DNA from 2 places in the Ensifer sp. EB106-05-01-XG146 genome. Region 2 is predicted to be linked to the other one. Evidence: riboswitches for the same ligand, from Rfam matches in the RefSeq annotation. Region 2 holds a riboswitch; the other holds the start of a gene.
The links. Region 2 has a riboswitch for cobalamin ahead of AC3WVQ_RS09610 (DUF1636 family protein). Riboswitches for the same ligand answer to the same signal wherever they lie in the genome.

Region 1: another riboswitch for cobalamin. It lies ahead of nrdH (glutaredoxin-like protein NrdH); the one in region 2 lies ahead of AC3WVQ_RS09610 (DUF1636 family protein).

What each region holds. Positions count from the first base shown of each region.
Region 1 covers NZ_JBYTDX010000002.1:1,598,299-1,608,948, reverse strand. Annotated here, with positions in the region: gene AC3WVQ_RS27430 (sugar ABC transporter ATP-binding protein) at 1-590, opposite strand, end outside; gene AC3WVQ_RS27425 (substrate-binding domain-containing protein) at 702-1,592, opposite strand; gene AC3WVQ_RS27420 (acylphosphatase) at 1,852-2,136, shown strand; gene AC3WVQ_RS27415 (TetR/AcrR family transcriptional regulator C-terminal domain-containing protein) at 2,167-2,835, opposite strand; gene AC3WVQ_RS27410 (multidrug effflux MFS transporter) at 3,025-4,221, shown strand; gene nrdF (class 1b ribonucleoside-diphosphate reductase subunit beta) at 4,301-5,275, opposite strand; gene nrdE (class 1b ribonucleoside-diphosphate reductase subunit alpha) at 5,405-7,558, opposite strand; gene nrdI (class Ib ribonucleoside-diphosphate reductase assembly flavoprotein NrdI) at 7,528-7,944, opposite strand; gene nrdH (glutaredoxin-like protein NrdH) at 7,957-8,178, opposite strand; cobalamin riboswitch at 8,567-8,792, opposite strand; gene AC3WVQ_RS27385 (acyl-CoA thioesterase) at 8,943-9,743, opposite strand; gene metE (5-methyltetrahydropteroyltriglutamate--homocysteine S-methyltransferase) at 9,740-10,650, opposite strand, start outside.
Region 2 covers NZ_JBYTDX010000001.1:1,945,517-1,956,166, forward strand. Annotated here, with positions in the region: gene AC3WVQ_RS09585 (mechanosensitive ion channel family protein) at 1-384, opposite strand, end outside; gene AC3WVQ_RS09590 (DUF924 family protein) at 511-1,071, opposite strand; gene AC3WVQ_RS09595 (FecCD family ABC transporter permease) at 1,165-2,148, opposite strand; gene AC3WVQ_RS09600 (ABC transporter substrate-binding protein) at 2,236-3,189, opposite strand; gene AC3WVQ_RS09605 (ABC transporter ATP-binding protein) at 3,186-3,989, opposite strand; gene AC3WVQ_RS09610 (DUF1636 family protein) at 4,012-4,425, opposite strand; cobalamin riboswitch at 4,531-4,746, opposite strand; gene AC3WVQ_RS09615 (RidA family protein) at 4,924-5,400, opposite strand; gene aspT (aspartate-alanine antiporter) at 5,882-7,570, shown strand; gene AC3WVQ_RS09625 (bifunctional aspartate transaminase/aspartate 4-decarboxylase) at 7,629-9,281, shown strand; gene AC3WVQ_RS09630 (aspartate:alanine exchanger family transporter) at 9,461-10,650, shown strand, end outside.

The DNA.
Region 1 (10,650 bases), on a different contig from region 2:
GCGACGCCACGGCTCTTCAGCCGCGCGATGATGTCGAAGAGGATCTCGGCTTCGCTGTCGCTGAGCGACGACGTCGGCTCGTCGAGAATGACGACTTTGGCCTCGTGGCTTAAGCCCTTGGCGATCTCGACCAGCTGGCGCTGGGCGATCGAGAGATTGCCGACCTTCTCGCTGACGTCGATCGGCAGGCCGAGATCGGCGACGATCGCGCGGGCCCTGACGACCAGTTCCTTGTCGTTGATGAAGCCGAAGCGGCGTGGCTCGCGGGTGGCGAGAATGTTTTCGGCCACCGTCAGATTGCTGCAGAGGCTGAGTTCCTGGAAGACGATGGCAAGACCGAGTGCGGCGGCATCCTGCGGATTGCGCGGCTGGTAGGGGCGCCCATCGAGGACGATTTCCCCCGAGGTCGCCTCGTGAACCCCTGCGAGAATCTTCATCAGCGTCGATTTGCCGGCGCCGTTTTCGCCGAGCAGCGTGTGCACCCGGCCGCGCCGAACCTTGAGCCGCATGCCTTTCAGCGCCGCGACCTGGCCGAAGGATTTGGTGACGTTGTCGATTTCGAGAATGGTATCGCTGGTCGAACCAAACATGGCGGCCTCCTTCAGGTCAGCCGAGAGCAGCGCCTCCGGCCAGAGGACGGAAACGGACCCTGATGGGTTGCCGCCGCCCCTGAGGTGAGGCGGCGGCTGTCCTGGGAGGACTTACTTCGCGGTGTAGACGCCGGGGACGATCGGCTGTTCGGCCGGCACGGTCTCGCCGGCGGCAACCTTGACGGCGGTGTCGACCGCCTGCTTGCCCATCTGGTCCGGGAACTGTTGGATAACGCCGACCATGACAGGGTTCGTGTCGACGGCGTCGCGCGCTTCCTTCATGCCGTCGAAGCCGATGACCTTGACCTGGGATTCGAGACCCGCAGCCTTGACCGCAACGGCAGCGGCAAGGGCGGCATCGTCGCCGAAGCCGAAGATGCCGGTGATATCAGGATTGGCCTGCAGCATGTTCTGGGCGGCGGCCAATGCTTCGGCGCGGGTGATGCCGGTCTGGATCGCGACGATTTCCATGTCCGGATGCTTGGCGATCGCTTCCTTGAAGCCGTTGACACGGTTTACCACCGACTGGACCGTCGGATAGTCGATGACGGCGACTTTGCCCTTGTTGTCGAGAACCTTGGCCATCAGCTCGCCGGCCTTGACGCCGCCGGTGAAGTTGTCGGTGCCGATATGCGAGGTGACGGTCGCGCCATTGGCCGGAACGTCGACAGTGATCACCTTGATGCCGGCCTTCTCGGCCTTTTCGATCGCAGCGCGCACGCCCTGGCTGTCGACCGGCGAGATGACGATGACGTCGACGCCCTTGACGATGAAGTCTTCGACATCGGCGAGCTGCTTGTTCAGATCCTGGTTGGCGATCGAGACCTCGAGCTTGACGTTCTTGGCTTCAGCCTCGGCTTTCATGGCGTCGGCGAGCTCGATGTAGAACGGGTGCTGCTGGGTCAGAAGCGACGCGCCGATGCCGTCGGCAAAAGCCGAGGAGGCAAGGAGCGACAGCGCCGTGCCGGCGACGAGAGATTTCAGAATGCGGGACATGTTCATGGTTTCCTCCCTGGAAACGGCGCGGGCCTTCTTGTGTCTCAGCCAAGCTGGCGAGGCCCTCCCACCGCCGTCTTGGTGGGGCCGTAAAAATCATAAAAGTTTTCGCGCGTCAACTTTTAAAAATACACGAACAAAATATTTGGAGCGCAGTGTGGAAGTTTTTAGGTTGCGGCGGTCGTCCTTTCAGTCCTTTTGCGGGTGGCTTGTCTTTCCGCAGCCTTGCCCCAGATTTCATGACAAACGGCAAAGGAGACGAGCCATGGCTGAGACCGGCAAGACGGCGTTGGTCCGCATTCTCGGGCGGGTGCAAGGCGTCAGCTTCAGGGTCTGGACGCGTGACGAGGCGCGCAAGCTCGGTCTGGTGGGATGGGTTCGAAACGAGGCGGACGGGTCGGTAGCCGCCTTGATCAGCGGCCCGGAGGACGCGGTCACCCTTATGCTCGAGCGCCTGCATGACGGGCCGCCGGCGGCATGGGTTTCAAAGGTGGTTGCCGAATTTGTCGAGCCGCCTGAGCACGTCGGTGACTTTCGCATCACCAAATAGGCCGGGATTGGTTTTTGGCGCCGGTCGGCGTTAGCCTGCCGTAACCGCTGACGGCCGGCCATAGGCGCGCAGGAACGTCTTCACCGCCCTGCGGGCGCTGATCTCCAACTCTGCTTCGCTCGGCGTTTCACCGAAGAGCCCACCCATCTGCAGGTCGGCCTTGATCAGTGCGATGAACTGGCGCGCCGCGAGGTCGAAATCGTCGATGTCGAGCGGTGCGATGTGGGCAAGGCGCGCAAACAGCGCCGCCAGCGCCCGATCGGTCTTGCCCGGTCCCTGCTCCCGCCAGAACTGGAAGAGATGCGGATAGCGGTTGCCCTCGGTCGAGATCAGCTTCTGGATGAACTTGGCGTCCTGGTTGCAATTGCAGTTCTTGTTGAGGCGCACGGCAAATTCGGCCAGGTCTTCCTCGAGGTTATCGGCGTTCTCGGGAAAGGTCGCGAGGATGGAGAAAAGCACGCCGTTCACGCGATCCATGATGTCTTGGATCACCGCCATGAACAGCGTCTCTTTCTCGCGGTAGTGATTGTAGATGGTCTGACGCGAGACACCCGCCGCGACGGCGATCTCGTCGATGCTGGCGCCGGAAAAGCCTTCCCGACAGAAAACATCGGCCGCGGCCTCCAGGATCGAGAGGCGTTTCGCGAATTGCCCTTTCTGGGGGCGAGCGTCAGCCGAGGCCAAATCAAATTTCTTCATGGACCGAAGATAGGCGCCATTGACGATTTAGACAATGCTGTCTAATTTGACATGTGTGTCCAAATTAATGGACGGAATAGTCAGCGCAGTATGCGTATCCCCAACGTTCGATCCTGGCACGACGATGTCTTTGAGTTTCAATCCGGGCGGCAGCGATTTCGGCGCCGCGATTTCTGAAAGTTCATTGCCATGACAACGTCCTTCCTCCGCACGGCGATCGTGCTCGGCCTGATCTCGGCGATCGGCCCCTTTGCAATCGACATGTACCTGCCGGCCCTGCCGTCGATCGGCAAGGACCTGACGGCCGAAAACGGCGTGGTGCAGTTCAGCCTGCTGGCGTTCTTCATCTCCTTTGCCATCTCGCAGCTTGTCTATGGGCCCCTCTCCGATATCTGGGGCCGCAAGGCGCCGCTCTATCTCGGCATCGGCCTCTTCACCGTCGCCAGCATCGGCTGCGCGCTTTCGACCGACATCGAAACCCTGATCGCCTTCCGCTTCCTGCAAGGGATCGGCGGTGCCGCCGGCATGGTCATTCCGCGCGCCGTGGTGCGCGACATGCACACGGGCGTCCAGGCTGCGCGGCTGATGTCGATGCTGATGCTGGTCTTCAGCGTTTCGCCGATCCTGGCGCCGCTTGCCGGCAGCGCCGTCATCGGCTTCTACGGTTGGCGCGGCGTGTTCTATGCGGTGACCATCGCCGCCTTCATCGGCCTGATCCTGCTCTCGACGCAATTGCAGGAAACCCGGCCGAAGAAGGATCGTGCCGACAGCAGTATCGCAAGTGCGCTTGCCGCCTATCGCCTGCTTCTCTCCGACCGCAATTTCCTGACGCTCACCTTCATCGGCGGCCTCGGCATTTCCGGGTTCCTGGTCTATCTCGCCAATTCGCCCTTCGTGCTGATCGACCATTATGGGCTGACGCCGACTGAGTACAGCATTGCCTTTTCGATCAATGCCGTGTCGTTCTTCGCTGTGTCGCAGGCGACCGGCTGGCTCGGCGAGCGCTTCGGCCTGGTGCGGGTCATGCATCTTGCCGTCGGCGCGTTCGCGCTGACCACGCTCACGATGTTCATCGTCATGAGCCTCGGTTTCAACCAGTTGCCTGTCATGGCCGCGTTCCTCTTCGTCGGCTATGGCGTGCTCGGCCTGGTTATCCCGACCTCGGCGGTGCTGGCGCTTGAAGACCACGGCGAGATCGCCGGCACGGCCTCGGCACTGATGGGTACGCTGCACTTCGTCACCGCCGCCGTCGCCATGGTGGTTGCGACTATCTTCTTCGACGGAACGGCCCTACCGATGGCCGGCGCGATCGCCGCTTGCGCCCTTGCCGCCTTCCTGCTGACGCAAGCAACGATCGGCCGCAGCCGGGTGGTCGCGGCAGAGTAGGCGCTGCTATTGCTGAACAAAGGCCGGCGAGGGCGTCCTCGCCGGCCTTTGTTGTCAGGTATGACCGAATGGACCGTCCTTAAAAATTCCAGTCCTCGTCCTCGGTCGCCACAGCCTTGCCGATAACGTAGGACGAACCGGAACCGGAGAAGAAGTCGTGGTTCTCGTCGGCATTCGGCGAAAGCGCCGAGAGAATGGCCGGGTTGACCTTGCAGGCTTCCGCCGGAAACAGCGCCTCGTAGCCGAGGTTCATCAGCGCCTTGTTGGCGTTGTAGTGCAGGAACTTCTTCACGTCTTCGGTCAGGCCGACGCCGTCATAGAGCGCCTCGGTGTATTTCGCTTCGTTGTCGTAGAGTTCGAGCAGCAAGTCGAAGGCGAAAACCTTGATCTCCTGGCGGCGTTCCTCGCTCAAGCGCTCCAGCGCGCGCTGGAACTTGTAGCCGATGTAATAGCCGTGCACCGCCTCGTCGCGAATGATCAGCCGGATCATGTCGGCGGTGTTGGTGAGCTTGGCGCGGCTCGACCAGTACATCGGCAGATAGAAGCCGGAATAGAACAGGAAGCTTTCGAGAAAGACGCTCGCGACCTTCTTCTTCAAGGGATCGCCGGAGGCATACTCCGCCATGATCAGCGCCGACTTCTTCTGCAGGAACTCGTTCTCTTCCGACCAGCGATAGGCGTCATCGACATCGGGTGTCAGGCAGAGCGTCGAGAAGATCGAGGAATAGGAGCGGGCATGCACCGCCTCCATGAAGGAGATGTTGGAAAGCACCGCCTCCTCATGTGGGGTGGCCGCATCTTCCATCAGTCGGACGGCGCCGACGCCGTTCTGGATCGTGTCGAGCAAGGTGAGGCCGGTGAAGACGCGGATGGTGAGTGTCTGCTCCTCCGGCTTCAGCGTTGCCCAGGAGGGAATGTCGTTGGAAAGCGGCACCTTCTCCGGCAGCCAGAAATTGCCGGTCAGACGGTTCCAGACCTCCAGGTCCTTGTCGTCTTCGATGCGGTTCCAGTTGATGGCGCGGATGCGGCTTGCGGGTTTGGTGTGCATGTTCATGTCGTTGAACCTTTGTGATCGTGTATGCCTCATCGCGCGGTGAGGGGGTGCCCCTCATCCGCCTGCCGGCACCTTCTCCCCGCTTGCGGGGAGAGGGCTAGGATGAGGGGCCGTTACTGGAATGCGAGGTTACAGCGCGCAGGAAACGCAGCCCTGGACCTGCGTACCCTCGAGCGCCATCTGCCGAAGGCGGATGTAGTAGATGGTCTTGATGCCCTTCTTCCAGGCATGGATCTGAGCACGGTTGATGTCGCGGGTCGTTGCCGTGTCGCGGAAGAACAGGGTCAGCGACAGGCCCTGGTCGACGTGCTGGGTGGCGGCCGCATAGGTGTCGATGATCTTCTCCGGCCCGATCTCGTAGGCGTCCTGGTAATATTCGAGATTGTCGTTGGTCATGAAGGCGGCCGGATAGTAGACGCGGCCGATCTTGCCTTCCTTGCGGATCTCGATCTTCGAGACGATCGGATGGATCGAGGAAGTGGAGTGGTTGATGTAGGAGATCGAACCGGTCGGCGGCACGGCCTGGAGGTTCTGGTTGTAAAGGCCGCCAGCTATCACCGCCCGTTTCAACTCCAGCCAGTCTTCCTGAGTCGGGATCGAGATGCCGGCTTCCTCGAACAGGCCCTTCACCTTTTCGGTCGCCGGCAGCCATTCGGCTTCGGTGTATTTGTCGAAATAATCACCCGACGCGTATTTCGAGTTTTCGAAGCCGGCAAAGTTCTTGCCCTTCTCGACCGCCAGCCGGTTCGACGCGCGGATGGCGTGATAGGTCACCGTGTAGAAATAGATGTTGGTGAAATCGATGCCTTCCTCGGAGCCGTAGTAGATGCGCTCGCGGGCGAGATAGCCGTGCAGGTTCATCTGCCCGAGGCCGATCGCGTGGCTGTCGTCGTTGCCCTTTTCGATCGAGGGCACGGACGAGATGTGGCTCATTTCGGAGACGGCGGTGAGGGCGCGGATCGAGGTCTCGATCGTCTGGCCGAAATCCGGGCTGTCCATCGCAGCCGCAATGTTCAGCGAACCGAGATTGCAGGAGATGTCCTTGCCCATGTGCTTGTAGGAGAGGTCGTCGTTGAACGCGCTCGCTTCGCTCACCTGCAGGATTTCCGAGCAGAGATTGCTCATGGTGATGCGCCCGGCGATCGGGTTTGCCCGGTTCACCGTGTCCTCGAACATGATGTAGGGATAACCGCTCTCGAACTGGATCTCGGCGATGATCTGGAAGAAGTCGCGCGCCTTGATCTTGCGCTTGCGGATGCGGGCATCCTCGACCATCTCGCGGTACTTCTCGGTCACCGAAATCTCGGTGAGGGGCACGCCATAGACCTGCTCCACGTCATAGGGTGAGAACAGATACATGTCCTCGTTGTTGCGGGCGAGCTCGAAGGTGATGTCGGGGATGACGACGCCGAGCGACAGCGTCTTGATGCGGATCTTCTCGTCGGCGTTTTCGCGCTTGGTATCGAGGAAGCGCATGATGTCGGGGTGGTGGGCGTGCAGGTAGACAGCACCGGCTCCCTGGCGCGCGCCGAGTTGGTTGGCGTAAGAGAAACTGTCTTCGAGCAGCTTCATGACCGGGATGACGCCGGATGACTGGTTCTCGATCTGCTTGATCGGCGCGCCCATCTCGCGGATGTTGGTGAGCGACAGCGCCACGCCGCCACCGCGCTTGGAAAGCTGCAGCGCCGAATTGATGGCGCGGCCGATACTCTCCATGTTGTCCTCGATCCGGAGCAGAAAGCAGGAGACGAGCTCGCCGCGGCTCTTCTTGCCGGCGTTGAGGAAAGTCGGCGTTGCCGGCTGGAAGCGGCCGGAGATGATCTCGTCGACGAGATCGCGGGCAAGCCCCTCGTTGCCGCGCGCCAAGGCCATCGCCACCATGCAGACACGGTCTTCGTAGCGTTCCAGGTAGCGCTTTCCGTCGAAGGTCTTCAGCGTATAGGACGTGTAGTATTTGAACGCCCCGAGGAAGGTCGGAAAGCGGAACTTCTTTGAATAGGCATGATCGTAGAGATCGCGCACGAAGTTGAAGGAATACTGGTCCAGCACTTCCTGCTCGTAATAGCCCTCGGTCACCAGATAATCGAGTTTTTCCCGGAGGTTATGGAAGAACACCGTGTTCTGATTGACGTGCTGGAGGAAGTACTGTTTCGCCGCCTGCCGGTCCTTGTCGAGCTGGATCCGTCCCTCTTCGTCATAGAGGTTCAGCATTGCGTTCAGCGCATGATAGTCGAGCGCTGCTTCCGTCGCCTTCAAGGGGCGTTCGAGTGTCGTGACGTCCAAAATCGTTCCATCCCGTTTTTGACATTGGCGACGTCCTCGTCGGTCCCGAGCAGCTCGAACCGGTAGAGATAGGGTACCCGGCACTTGGCCGAAATCACGTCGCCGGCGATCCCGTAGGTCGCGCCGAAATTGCTGTTGCCCGCTGCGATCACGCCGCGGATGTGAGAGCGGTTGCCCGCGTCGTTCAAGAAGCGGATGACCTGCTTCGGCACCGCCCCGCGGCCATCGTCGCCGCAATAGGTCGGCACGATCAGCACATAGGGCTCTGCGACCGTAAGTGCGTCCATACCTTCCCTGAGCGGTATGCGGGCGGCGCGAAGGCCGAGCTTTTCGACGAAGCGATGGGTGTTTTCCGAGCGACTGGAAAAATAGACGATCAGGCCCATCGCCCGCGTCCTTCAGGAAAGCGCGCTGATCATGTCCGGGCGGAAACCCGCCCAATGCCGCTCGCCGGCGACGACGACCGGGACCTGCCGATAGCCAAGACCCTGCACCAGCGCGAATGCATCGGAATCCTCGGAGATATCGACGATGCGATAATCGATGCCTTGGCGGTCGAGCGCACGGGTTGTGGCGGTGCATTGGACGCAGGCTGGTTTGCTGTAGACGGTGATCGACATGGGTTCCTCGTGAGGGTCTGGCAAATGGGCGCAAAAAATCGTCGGATCGCGCGAACGCGAACCGTGGTGTTGGCGATTGGACACGAAACATCGCTCCCCGGTCGACTCGACCGGAGTTGACGTCGTCAAGCTGGCCCAAGGTCGGTTACGCAACCGGGCCGGCTCGTTTTGGTCGGGCGCTCAGGAATTCCGCGGATGCGGGTTTTCAAGGCGCGGCCTTTCGATCAGGCGCGCAACAACGCGCACCCGTCCGCAGAAGGTGGATCTGAACTGGAAGAAACTGGCATGACTTCACCCCGAAGCTTTCGACGGGCTGCCGGGGAGACGTCGAGACGATCGGGCAGGCTCATCCTGCCACGCACTCAACCCCTCCGGACACCCCGCCCGTGGACGTTTGGTGATCGAGGCAGGTCTCCTGGCTTACGGGTCAAAGCTTCCATCCCGACCTTCCCGAGGCCTCATGCCTCAGTGGTCCAAATCCGGACAGTCGCTCGCCGTCTACAGTTGCGGGGGCAGCTACGGCATAGCCTCAGCGGAAACTCGCCGGCGCACCGTATTCCCGTCTTAGCTCCCAATCCTTGCGAATCGGAAGAACCTCGAACACTAGATATAGTAGTTCATCGCAAATCTGCGTCAATAGGTTCCGTATGTGGAAGGCGGGGGTAGGAGGGTGGTTTCTTTTGCAGTGTGGATAACGGGGAGTAAACAGCCGGTTGGCACCAAGGTTGTGGATAGGGCGCCCCTGGTGCGGACGCCCCATTCCATCAAGCAGCGAAAGCGGCCACGGGCCGGTTGTCCTCGTCGACGGCGACCATAGCGAACGTTCCGGTAACAGTCCGCTGTCGCAGACCGGTGAGGAGCTCTTCCGACCAGAGTTCGACCTCGACGGCGGCTGAACTGCGACCCGTCCGCACAATGCGGGCGATGGGTTCGATGATCGAACCGATCATGATCCGGTGCTTGAAGTCCATACCGGTGCAGGAGGCAAGGACGGTCGCCCGGCGGCTCCGGCGCGTCGCGACGACGAATGCGGCCTTCGTCATATGCGCGAGGGCGTTGCCACCGCATATGGCGCCGAAGCTGTTGGCCTGGCCGGGAAAGACGATGTCGACCATGCGTAGGGTGCCCGCCTCTTCGGGCGTGTCCGTTGCCACATCGAGCGGCGGCAGCATCCAATCCGTTTCATCGGCACGGGGCATCGCGACCATGGTGAAGGTGCCCCTGCTGCAAAGGGCGCGGCTGCCGGTGGCGATGTCTTCCGCGATCATCTCGACCTCGACCACCATCGAGCGGCGCCCGACACGAACCGGACGGCCGCTGAAGCAGACGATCTGACCTATGCGCGCAGGCGCACGAAAATCGATGCGGTCGCAGGATGCGGTGACGAAGGGAACGCGCGCGTGGCGGGTGGCGACGATGAAAGCGATCCGGTCCATCGACGCGAGGGCGGCGCCACCAAAGAGCGTGCCATGGTGATTGGTATCGCCTGGAAAAACGATGTCGATCAGGGTTTGTGGCGCCGGGGTTTCCCCCGGCGCCATCGTGACTTCGTGTTGCCCCGTCATGCTTTGACGGCTTCGCGCGTATCGGCGGCAAAAGCCGCTCGAAGCGAGCGGGCGGCGGCGACCATGTTAACGAGCGCCGGCCGCGTCTCTTCCCAGCGCCTGGTCTTCAGTCCGCAATCGGGATTGACCCAGATCTGGTCCGGCGTGAGGCCCTCGGTCGCTTTTTCGATGAGATGCACCATTTCCTCGACGCCGGGCACGCGTGGTGAATGGATGTCGTAGACGCCCGGGCCGATCTCGTTCGGATAGGCCTCGTCGGTGAAGGCGCCGAGCAGTTCCATCTTCGATCGCGACGTCTCGATCGACATGACGTCGGCGTCCATCGCCGCGATTGCGGCCATGATGTCGTTGAACTCGGAGTAGCACATATGGGTGTGGATCTGGGTCGCATCGCCCACCCCGGCTGCACTGAGACGGAAGCACTCCACCGCCCAGTCGAGATAGGCCTTGCGATCGGCATTTCGCAGCGGCAGGCCTTCGCGCAGTGCCGGTTCGTCGATCTGGATGATGGCGATGCCGGCCGCCTCGAGATCCGACACTTCATCGCGCAGTGCTAGCGCGATCTGCCGGCACACCACGGAACGTGGCAGGTCGTCACGAACGAAGGACCACAGCAGCATGGTGACCGGACCCGTCAGCATGCCCTTGACCGGGCGATCGGTCAGCGACTGCGCGAAGGTCGCCCACTCGACCGTCATCGGGTTTGGTCGCGAAACGTCGCCGAAGATAACAGGCGGACGCACGCAGCGCGATCCGTAGCTCTGCACCCAGCCGCTCTGGGTGAAGGCGTAGCCCGAGAGCTGCTCGCCAAAATACTGCACCATGTCGTTGCGCTCGAACTCGCCGTGAACGAGTACGTCGATGCCGACCTCTTCCTGCCAGCGCACCGCCACTTCGGTCTCTCGGC
Region 2 (10,650 bases):
GGCCTTGGTCAGCTGCTCGGCCGCCTGGCTCTGGGCCGGCGGCGTCGCATCCGCCGGCAAGGCATCGGCCGCCGGCTGGGCATTCTGGGCAGGCTGTGTGGTTGTCGCCGCAGGTTCCGTGGCACCGGGGGTCGCCCCGTTCTCCGCTGGCTGCGCCTCCTGCGCCGGCTTGCCGGCAGCAGGCTGGGCGGCGGTCTGGGACGATTGTGCCCCTTGCGGCGATTGCGCCGGCTGTGTCGATTTCTGGCCCGCCTGCCCGTTTGCCTGTGCGGTTTGTTGCGCTGTCGGCTGCGCCGCCTTCTGGGCCATGACCGGGCCGCCCACGGCAAGCGCCAGCAGGCAGACGAGAATGGCGGGCAGTTTTCCGACAGAACGCAATTTCATGATCCTTGCAGATTGAGACCGTGGTCCGGAATCGCTCCGGCCGTCTTCACGTTTCGATGTGAATACGAAAGACGGCGGAAAGATGCAAAGAACGGCGATAAATCCCCGTCAGCGCCCGCTTTCCCGTTAAAAACCGGCGCCGGGCTGCGCCAGATAGGCAAGTTCGGCCTCCGTCGAGGGCCGCGCCAGGAAGGCGTTGCGATGCGGGAAACGACCGAACTGCTCGATCACCTCGCGGTGCCGGATGGCATAGTCGAGATAATCGGCATCGCCGAGCTCGGTAAAGAGCTTCACCGACATGGTCTGGTCGGTAAGGTTTTCCGAATGCTCGAAGGGCAGATAGACGAAGGCGCGCCATTCCGGCTTGATCGCCATGTCGGCACCGGCGCCAACGGCGAGCTTGGCCTCGTGCAGTGCCAGGCAATCGGTGGCAAAGGCGAGCGGCGTGCCGCGAAACATGTTGCGCGGCATCTGGTCCAAAAGCACGATCGCCGCCAGCCGGTTTTCCGGGCTCGCGCGCCAGATCTCGTCGACACCACGGGCCAGCGCCAGGTGCGACGCCTGGAAGCGGCTGATACAGGCCTGGTCGAGTTCGTGGCTCGTCCCGAACCAGTCGTCATAGGTGAGTTCGCCAAACCAGAAATTCAGAACGTCCTGCGGCGTGCAGATGTCAGCTTCGTTCGCCATATGCTCCTCACATGCGGGCCAATCGCCGATCCCTCGGCTGCGCTAACACATAGGCCGGAACCGGCCCTTGTCCATAACGTGTTCCTACCCGCCTTACGCGCGTCGCTTCAGGATGGCAATGAAGGCGATGCCGCCGACGAGCCCGGTGACGACGCCGATCGGCATGTCCTCCGGCGCCATGATGACGCGGGCCGCCAGATCCGCAAGGATGAGCGTCAGCGCCCCGAAGAAGGCCGAGAGCGGAATGACCCGCACGTTGTCGCTGCCGGCCAGAAGCCGCACGAAATGCGGCACCATCAGCCCGACGAAACCGATCGCGCCGGAAAAGGCGACCATCACCCCGGTCAGAAGTGCGGTGACGACGAACAGCGTCAGCCGGAAGCGGCGCACGGGAATGCCGAGCGTCATCGCGGTTTCGTCGCCCATGGCGAGCGCATTGATTTCGCGCGCCCGGATCATCAGCCAGCCGAGGGAGGCGAAAAGCACCACGCCGGGATAGACGAGCTGCGACCATTGCGCCAGGCCAAGACCGCCGAGCATCCAGAAGATGACCGTATGGGTCGCCCTCGGGTCCCCAAGGAAAATCATGAGGTTGCCGACGGATGTCAAGACGAAGGCGACCGCGACGCCGGCCAGCACGAGACGGTCGGCGCTGCTCCCGAGCACGCGGGAGACGAAGGCGACGAGCACGGTTGCGAGCAGCGCGCCGGCAAAGGCAAAGAGCGGCACCGTGGCAAGACCGAGGATCATGCCGGTGTGCAGCAGCGCCACGATCGCGCCGAGCGCGCCGCCGGAGGAAACGCCGAGCAGATGCGGATCGGCAAGTGGATTGCGCGTGACCGCCTGCAGCACGGCGCCAGTCAGCCCCAGCCCGGCGCCGACGAGGCCCGCCAGCATGACGCGCGGCAGGCGCACGTCCCAGACGATGCTCTCGCGCCCCGCCGACCAGAAAGCCTCGACGCTGCCCGGAGAAATCTTGCTGGCGATGATCGACCAGACGGTCGCAACCGGGATCGGCGCCGAGCCGAGCGATACGCCGGCCGTGACGGTCAAGGCCAGCAGCAAAAGCGCCGTCATGAGACCGGCACCCGCCTTCAGCGCCCGTGCCGGCGCTAGGCGTGAAACGGCGACGGGACCAGGCGACGCATCCTCAGCCAGCATCGCTTACAGGCCCTCGCCCTGAAAGGCCTTGGCAAGCCTGGCAATGGCGTCGATGTTGCGCGGGCCTGGCGTCGCTTCGACATAATCGAGCACGACGAAGCGATCGTTCTTGACGGCATCGACATTCTTGAAGGCTGCATTGTTCTTCATGAAGGCGATCTTGTCCTCGGCCTTCACCTCGCCGTAGTTGACGATGACCACCACTTCCGGGTTGCGCTCGATCACCGGTTCCCAGGAGATTTCCACCCAGCTCTTTTCCACGTCGTCCATGATGTTGGCGCCGCCGGCGGCCTCGATCATCGCCGTCGGAATGCCGAAGCGGCCGGAAGTAAACGGCTTCTCTTCGCCGGAATCATAGACGAAGACCCGCGTCGGGTTAGCCTTGCCGGCGTTCGCCTTGGTGATCTCGGCAAGCTGGCGGCGATAGCCGTCAACCAGCGTCTCGGCGCGATCCTCGACGCCGAAGATGCGGCCGAGATTGAGAAGATCGACGAACATGTCGTTCATATCAGGCTTCTGCTTGGCCATCACGTGGATGCAGGATTCGGTCAGCTCGTAGACGCCGATCTTGAAGGGCGCCAATGTCTCGGGCGTGACCTCGCCGCCGACCTTCATGCCGTAGTTCCAGCCGGCAAAGAGGAAATCGGCATCGGCGTTGAGCAGCACTTCCTTGGTCGGATATTTCTCCGAAAGCTCCGGCAGTTCCTTGACGCCTTCGCGCAGCTTCTCGTCCAGCGTCTTCCAGCCGGAAACGCCGGTATAGCCGACCATGCGGTCCTGGAGCCTCAGCGCCAGCATCATCTCCACCAGGTTGACGTCGTTGGCGATCGCCCGCTTCGGCGCCGCGTCGAAGGTCACCTCGCGGTTGCAGCTCTTGACGGTGACCGGATAGGCGAGCGCCGGCGTGGCGGCGGCAAGCACGAAAAGAAGGGAAAATGGGGCAATATTGATCTTCATGAAATCGATCCCTGTCGAGGAAGTGAAAAGGAAAAGCGGGCGCCGCCGGCAGCGGCATTGTGAACGGTGGCGGTGACGCCGAAGGCGGCCGAAAGCTCGCCGGGGCTGAGCACCTCTTCGGGCGGGCCGAAGGCCGTCAGCCGCCCGGCGGTCAAGATCGCGACATCTGTCGCAAACTCGGCGGCGAGATTGATGTCGTGCAGCGTCGAGACGATCGTCAGCTTCAGCGTCTGCAAGAGCTCGAGGATTTCGAGCTGGTGGCGGATGTCGAGATGGTTCGTCGGCTCGTCGAGGATGATGATGCGCGGTTCCTGTGCCAGCGCGCGGGCGATCAGCACCCGCTGCTTCTCACCGCCCGAAAGTGTGGCGAACTGGCGGCCGGCAAGATGGGCGAGATCGAGATGCGCGAGCGCATGCTGCACCCGCTCGCGGTCGAAATCGTTCCAGCCGCTCAAGCCCTCCCGCCGCGGAATGCGTCCCATCATCACGACGTCGCGCACGCTGAAGGGAAAATCGCCGGGCATCTCCTGCAAGACGACGGCGATTGTCCTTGCCGCCTCGCGCGCCGAGATCGACCAGAGATCGACGCCATCGACCGAAACACGGCCGGCATTCGGCTGCACCGCCCGGTAGAGGCAGCGCAGAAGCGAGGTCTTGCCGGCGCCATTCGGCCCGAGGATCGCAAGCCGGCTGCCGGCCGCGATCGCAAAGCCGATGTCGTTGACCAGCGTCAGGCCCGAACGCGGCCCCCAGCGAAGGCCCTCGACCGTGAGGGCTGCACCCGTTGCGTTGCAGCTCATGGGTTCGTTCCTCTGCGCGACCTCATTGGAAGTGCCCGCCGAGATCTTCGGAGACGAGCATCGCCGCGGGAATGCGGGCAAGCGTCTTGCCTTTCAGCCCGCGCGGCCGTTCCGCCGCCCGCGTCATGCCATCGCCACGCTCGGCATAGGTTGTGGCAAAGCGCACGAGATCGTCGATGTCCTCTTCCGGCGAGACGTCGCCGAAGAGATAGGTCGCCTTCCCCGTCGCCTGGAAGGCGATGGTGCAGGGCCGCGTGCAGGCCGCCATGCAGACCGTGCCGGCGATCGAGAAGTCGCGATCGAGCGGTGCGCCGAGCGCTGCGATGCTCAGGTTGAGCCGCTTGATCAGCTCGGCACCGGGCACGCATGGGCCGCCGGTGAAGCGGCAATCGGTGCAGACCGTTATCTTGTGCTGTCGGAAATTCGGCTCAGCCATTCCTGCCCTCCGCCGGACTGACGGCAAGAGATGGCGAAACGGCAAGAGGACGGAAAACCGTCGTATGAAAGCCAGTTCTTTTCCATCGGAACACCCCGTCCGTTGTGGTTGATCGGTTCGATGGCAGGTCTCCTGGCTCGCGGGTCGTGGCGCATCCACGTCTTCCCGGTCTTCGACCAGTGACATGGTGTGAATGCGCTTTCCGCTCACAGTTGCGGGGGCAGCCACGGTCTCGGCCCCATCAGGGTCGTCCGTTCCGTGTTCCCTTTTCAGCCGCTTCCGCATTGTCGCGGACGCAGCACCATCAACGCCTTCCTCGCATGAATCGGCGGATGAGACAACCGCACGACACAGGCGGGAGGGATCTATCAACATGCGGCGTTTCGTCATGCGAGGTTTGTTATAAAATAACATTACGTAGCGCAAGTCGAAAATTGGGCGCCGGACACAATCCGACGCCCGCGATAGCGACCACGCTAAAAGACGTGCCGTGCTGCCTCAGAACTCCGGCGGCAAGAGTTCGGCCGTCAGCGTCACCGCGACAGAGGCGTTGCCCGGCAGGTTGCGCACGCCGCAGACGGAGCGAACATGGCCGGCCCTTTCGCCAAAGGCGGCCGCCAGAAGCTCGGAAGCACCGTCGAGTACCTTCGGGTGCTCCAGGAAATCCTCAGTGCAGGCGACATATCCCTCCAGCCGGACGATCTGGCGAATACGCTCGAAACGGCCGAGATGCTCATGGATCTGCGCCAGCGCGTTGAGCACTGCCAACTCTGCGGCCTTGCGCCCCTCGTCGATGGTCACATCGCGCCCGAGCAGCCCCGTATGCACGAAGCGCCCGTCCAGCAATGGCCCCTGCATCGAAACATGAAGCATCTCACCCGCCTCGATCACCGCGCGGTAGGCGCCGAGCGGCCTCGGCGGCGTCGGGAGCTGAACGCCAAGTGCGCCGAGCCTTCGGATAACCTCGTCCATCATTGCTTCCCCTCCTCGTCACCTTACGAACCGGCCGCCTTGCGGAGACGACACCGCTTTTTTCTCAAGCCCTCGAAGTTCTGCCGCCCCTATCGCAAGCAGCAAGACGCGCCGTTCCGTGCCCAGCAACTTTTCCAAGCATAACCAAGAGAAAACGCCTCATGCCTCACGTTGGGAGATAACGTTACGAATTACAACACCAGAGTTGAAGTGCCATCGCGATCCGGGCCAGTGCCGCGGTCTTGCGATCGAATGCGACCGACACATCGCGGCGGCCTCGATCCCCAACCCCAAGTAAAAACGCTGAAATGTAACATACGTTACGCTCACGTAACCCTATGCCCGTTGAGAATTTCGACGACCGAAGCGACAATTGCCGGGATTAAGATTGGGCATCGACAAGCCTCGGAAACAAGCTCAACTTAGCCGCGCAGATCCCGAAATGAAGTGACGGCAACTCAACTTTCTGAAGGGAATAGCATCAGTGAATCCCATTGATTTCTTCGTCGACACGCTTCGGACCTATCCGCCTGTCGCCGTCTTCCTCGCCCTCGGCATCGGCTTCCTCATCGGTCCGATCAAGGTCGCGGGGTTCAACCTTGGAAATGTCACCGCCACGCTGCTTGCGGGCGTTCTCATCGGACAGCTGGGTATCCAGGTTTCCGGCGACCTGAAATCCACCCTGTTTTTGATTTTCCTCTTCGCCGTCGGCTACGGCGTCGGGCCGCAATTCGTGCGGGGCTTGAGCACCGATGGACCGAAACAGATCGCCTTTGCGCTCTCCGTGCTGGTGCTGTGCCTCGTCGTTCCCTATCTCTGCGCGCTGATTGCCGGGCTGCCGCTCGGCTATGGCGCCGGCATGTATGCCGGCTCGCAGACGATCTCGGCTGCAATCGGGGTTGCGACCGACCAGATCAATTCGCTCGGGCTGACGCCGGAGCAGGCCAAGACCTTTGCCGACCAGATCCCGATCGCCTATGCGGTGACCTATATCTGGGGCACGATCGGCTCGGCGATCATCCTCGCCCAGCTCGGTCCCAAGCTTCTCGGCATCGACCTTCCGGCGGCCTGCCGCGAATACGAGGCCAAGCTCGGCGGTGGCAGCGAAAGTAGCGAGCCCGGCATTACCCGCGCCTATCACGACTTCGGCCTCCGCGCCTATCGCGTCGACGCGGCAAGCGGGCTCACCGGAAAACCGGTCAAGGACATCCTTCCCGGGATCCGCGTCTTCGTCGAGCGCCTGCGGCGCGGCGACCAGATCATCGAGGCCGATGGCAACACCGTGCTGCAGCCGGGCGACGTCGTCGCCTTTTCGGGCCGGCGTTCGCTGCTCGTCGAAAACCTCGACAACAAGCTGCTCGAGGTCGAGGACAAGGAGCTGCTCAACGCGGAAGCCGAAGTCCTCGATGTCTACGTGACCAGCAAGGCGCTCGCCGGCAAGACGCTGGCGGAAGTCAGCACCATGGATTGGGCGCGCGGCGTCTATGCCCGCAAGATCATCCGCTCGCTGGTCGAGATCCCGGTGCTGCCCGGGACGACGGTCGAGCGCGGCGACATCGTCACCATCGGTGGCGCGAAACGCCATGTCGAAGCGGCGATCAAGGCGCTCGGCTTTGCCGACCGGCCTGTCGAGACGACCGACATCGCCTTTCTCGGCTGGGGGCTTTTCATCGGCGCGATGATCGGTGCGCTGACGATCACGATCGGCGGTATCCCGATCGGCCTTTCGACCTCCGGCGGCGCGCTTCTGGCCGGCCTCGTGCTCGGCTGGCTGCGCACCACCTACCCCGCCTTCGGCCGCATCCCGTCACCGGCGCTGTGGCTGATGAACACGCTCGGCCTCAACATCTTCATCGCCGTCGTCGGGATCGGCGCCGGCCCGGGCTTTGTCGCGGGCCTGCAGGAGGTCGGCATTTCGCTGTTCATCTGGGGCGTGGTCGCCACGTCGATCCCGATGATCGCCTCGGTGCTCCTCGGCCACTATGTCTTCAAGTTCCACCCGGCGATCCTGTTTGGCGCCTGCGCCGGTGTGCGAACGACGACGGCAGCGCTCGGCATGATCCAGGAGGCGGCCAAGAGCAAGGTGCCGGCGCTCGGCTACGGCATGCCCTACGCCATCGGAAACACGCTGCTGACCATCTTCGGCCTCGTCATCGTCATCATGCTCGCCTGAGGCGAACGGGCGAAGCCGACCATCGTTCAAAATGCATAGATCACAGGGAGTGTGGACCATGTTGGACAGAAATTTCTACGACAGCCTTTCCGATCTCAGCCCGTTCGAAATCAAGGACGAACTGATCAAGCTCGCCAAGTCGAGCTCACAGAAATCCGCCAAGGCTTTCCTCAATGCCGGCCGCGGCAACCCGAACTGGACGGCGACACGCGCTCGCGAGGCCTTCTTCCTGCTCGGCCAGTTTGCGCTGACGGAAGCCAAGCGCGCCTATTACGACCCGAAGGCCGGCGTGGCCGGCATGCCGCCGAAGGACGGCGCCCACGCGCGGTTCGAAAAGTGGACGAAGAAGCTGCTGCAAAACACGGCCGACTGGGACGAAGAGGATGAAGGCATCCCGCCGGCAAAGACGCTTTCCGACGCCGTCAACTACGCCATCACCACCTTCCGCTTCGATGCGGACGCCTTCGTGCACGAGCTCACGGACTCGATCATCGGCGACAACTATCCGGTTCCCGATCGGGCGCTGCACCACAACGAGATCATCACCCACGAATACCTGATGTGGGCAATGTGCGCCGGCCACCGACCGAAGGCAAAGTTCGACCTTTACCCGGTCGAAGGCGGCACCGCCGCCATGTGCTACATCTTCAAGGCACTGAAGAACGCCCGCCTGCTTAACGCCGGCGACACGATCGCGCTCGGAACGCCGATCTTCACGCCCTATCTCGAAATGCCGGAGCTGGAGGACTACGATCTCAAGACCATCAACGTCAGCGCCGAGCAGGAGGACCGGTTCCAGTTCACCGACGAAGACATCAAGGCGCTGGAGAACCCCAAGGTGAAGGCGTTGTTCCTGGTCAACCCCGGCAACCCGTCCGCCGTGGCGATGGATCCGGATTCGATCAAGCGCCTTGTCGATCTCGTCAACAAGAAGCGCCCCGACCTGATCGTGCTGACGGACGACGTCTACGGCACCTTCGTTCCGGGCTTCCAGTCGCTGCTTGGGCATCTGCCGCGCAACACGATCGGCGTCTACTCCTATTCGAAGTACTTCGGCTGCACCGGCTGGCGCCTCGGCGTCATTGCCGTCGCCGAGGACAACATCTTCGACGAGAAGATCAAGGCCCATGGCGAACCGATCCAGAAGCTCCTTGAAAAACGCTACAAGGCGATGACGCCGAAGCCGCGCGAGGTGAAGTTCATCGACCGCATCGTCGCCGACAGCCGCGACGTGGCCCTGAACCACACCGCCGGCCTGTCGCTGCCCCAGCAGGTGATGATGACGCTCTTCGGCCTGGTCGAGCTGATGGACGTCGAGAAGGCTTACCAGAAGGCCTGCATCGCCATCTGCACCAAGCGCTTCTGGAACCTGATCGAGGGCATGGGGGTCGAGTCCAATCCGGGCATCTATTTCGACCACTATTACGGTATCATCGACTTCGAGTTCTGGCTGCGCAAATATGTCGGCGAGGATGTCGTCACCTGGGTGAAGGACAACATCCACCCGCTCGACATTCCCTTCCGGCTTGCCGAGGACCACGGCATCGTGCTGCTCAACGGCTCGGGTTTCGATGCGCCGAGCTGGTCGGCACGCGTCTCCTTCGCCAACCTCAATGACGAAGCCTATTCGCAGATCGGCCGCGCCGTGCGCTCGGTGGCGCGCGGTTACGTCCAGACCTACCAGGCCGCCAAAGGCCTGAAGATCAGCTAGCCGATCGGGCGGCCGGCAGCCATGCCGGCCGCCCTTCCCCAACGCCTGGCCAGTGTTTCCCTCGGCCGACAAGCATCCCCGCATCTCCGGCTGGCGACTTTCTTTCCGCCGGCTCAGCGACCAGCGCATCATCCAGCTGAAGCGGCTTTCTTCGGCTTGGCACCGGGAGGAACCGCCGCGTGATCGACCACCTGTTCAGCATCCTGCGGGCGCATCCGGAGCTTGCCCTGTTCCTCGCGCTCGGCATCGGCTACGCGGTCGGCAAGATCACCATCTTCGGCGTCACCATCGGCGCCGTCACCGGCTGCCTGCTGGCGGGCGTGCTGATCGGCCAGACCGGTGCTGTGCTCTCCAACGACGTCAAGCAGGCGTTCTTCCTGCTCTTCCTCTTTGCCATCGGCTACCGCACCGGCCCGCAATTCTTCCAGAGCCTCAACGCCGACGCGCTGCCGCAGATCGCCGTCACCGTCACGCTCTGCGTCGTCGCGCTTGCCGTTGCGATCGTGCTGTCGATGCTCTTCGGCTTCGATCTTGGAACGGCAGCCGGGGTGCTCGCCGGCGGCGCGACGGAATCGGCGACCGTCGGCGTGGCGATCGACGCCTTCCGCAAGACGGCACCGACGCCGGAAGCGGCGAGCCAGTTCGAATCCGCCGTGGCGACCGGCTTTGCCGTCGCCTATCTCGTCGGTGTCGTGACCGCCATCCTCGTCCAGTCGCAACTGGCGCCGCGGATGTTTGGCCGCAGCCTCAAGGAGGCCTGCGCCGAGCTAGAAGCCGAACTGAAGATCGCGCCGCAGACGAGCGGCGACACCGCACGGCGCGAAATCGAGGCGCGCGCCTTCGTCATCGCCGACGCCCTCGTGGGGCTGACGGTCGCGGAAGCCGAAGCGCGCGTTCCCGAAAACCAGAAGGCCTATATCGAGCAGATCCGCCGGGGCGAGGAGATCATCACCCCAACGCCCAAGGAGCGCCTGCAGGCTGGAGACATCATCGCCGTTGCCGGTCTTCGCGGCTTCCTCGTCGAATATTCCAGTCGGATCGGCACCGAGATCGACGACCGCACGCTGCTCGATATCCCGGTTGAAGTGCTCGATATCGTGGTGACGAACAAGGAGGTTGCGGGAAAACGCCTGTGGCAGCTGAGGCAGCAGCCGGAAGCGCGCTCGGTGTTCCTGCGCGGCATCCTGCGCGCCGGCCAGCCGATCCCGATCTTTCCTGGCCTCACCGTCCGCCGTGGCGACGTGATGTCGATTGCCGGCGCCAGACGCCATGTCGAGGAGGTGGCGAAGCTGCTCGGCTATGCCGACCGTGAGACCACCGCAACCGACATGGTCTTTGTCGGCGTCTTCATCTTCCTCGGCGGCCTCAT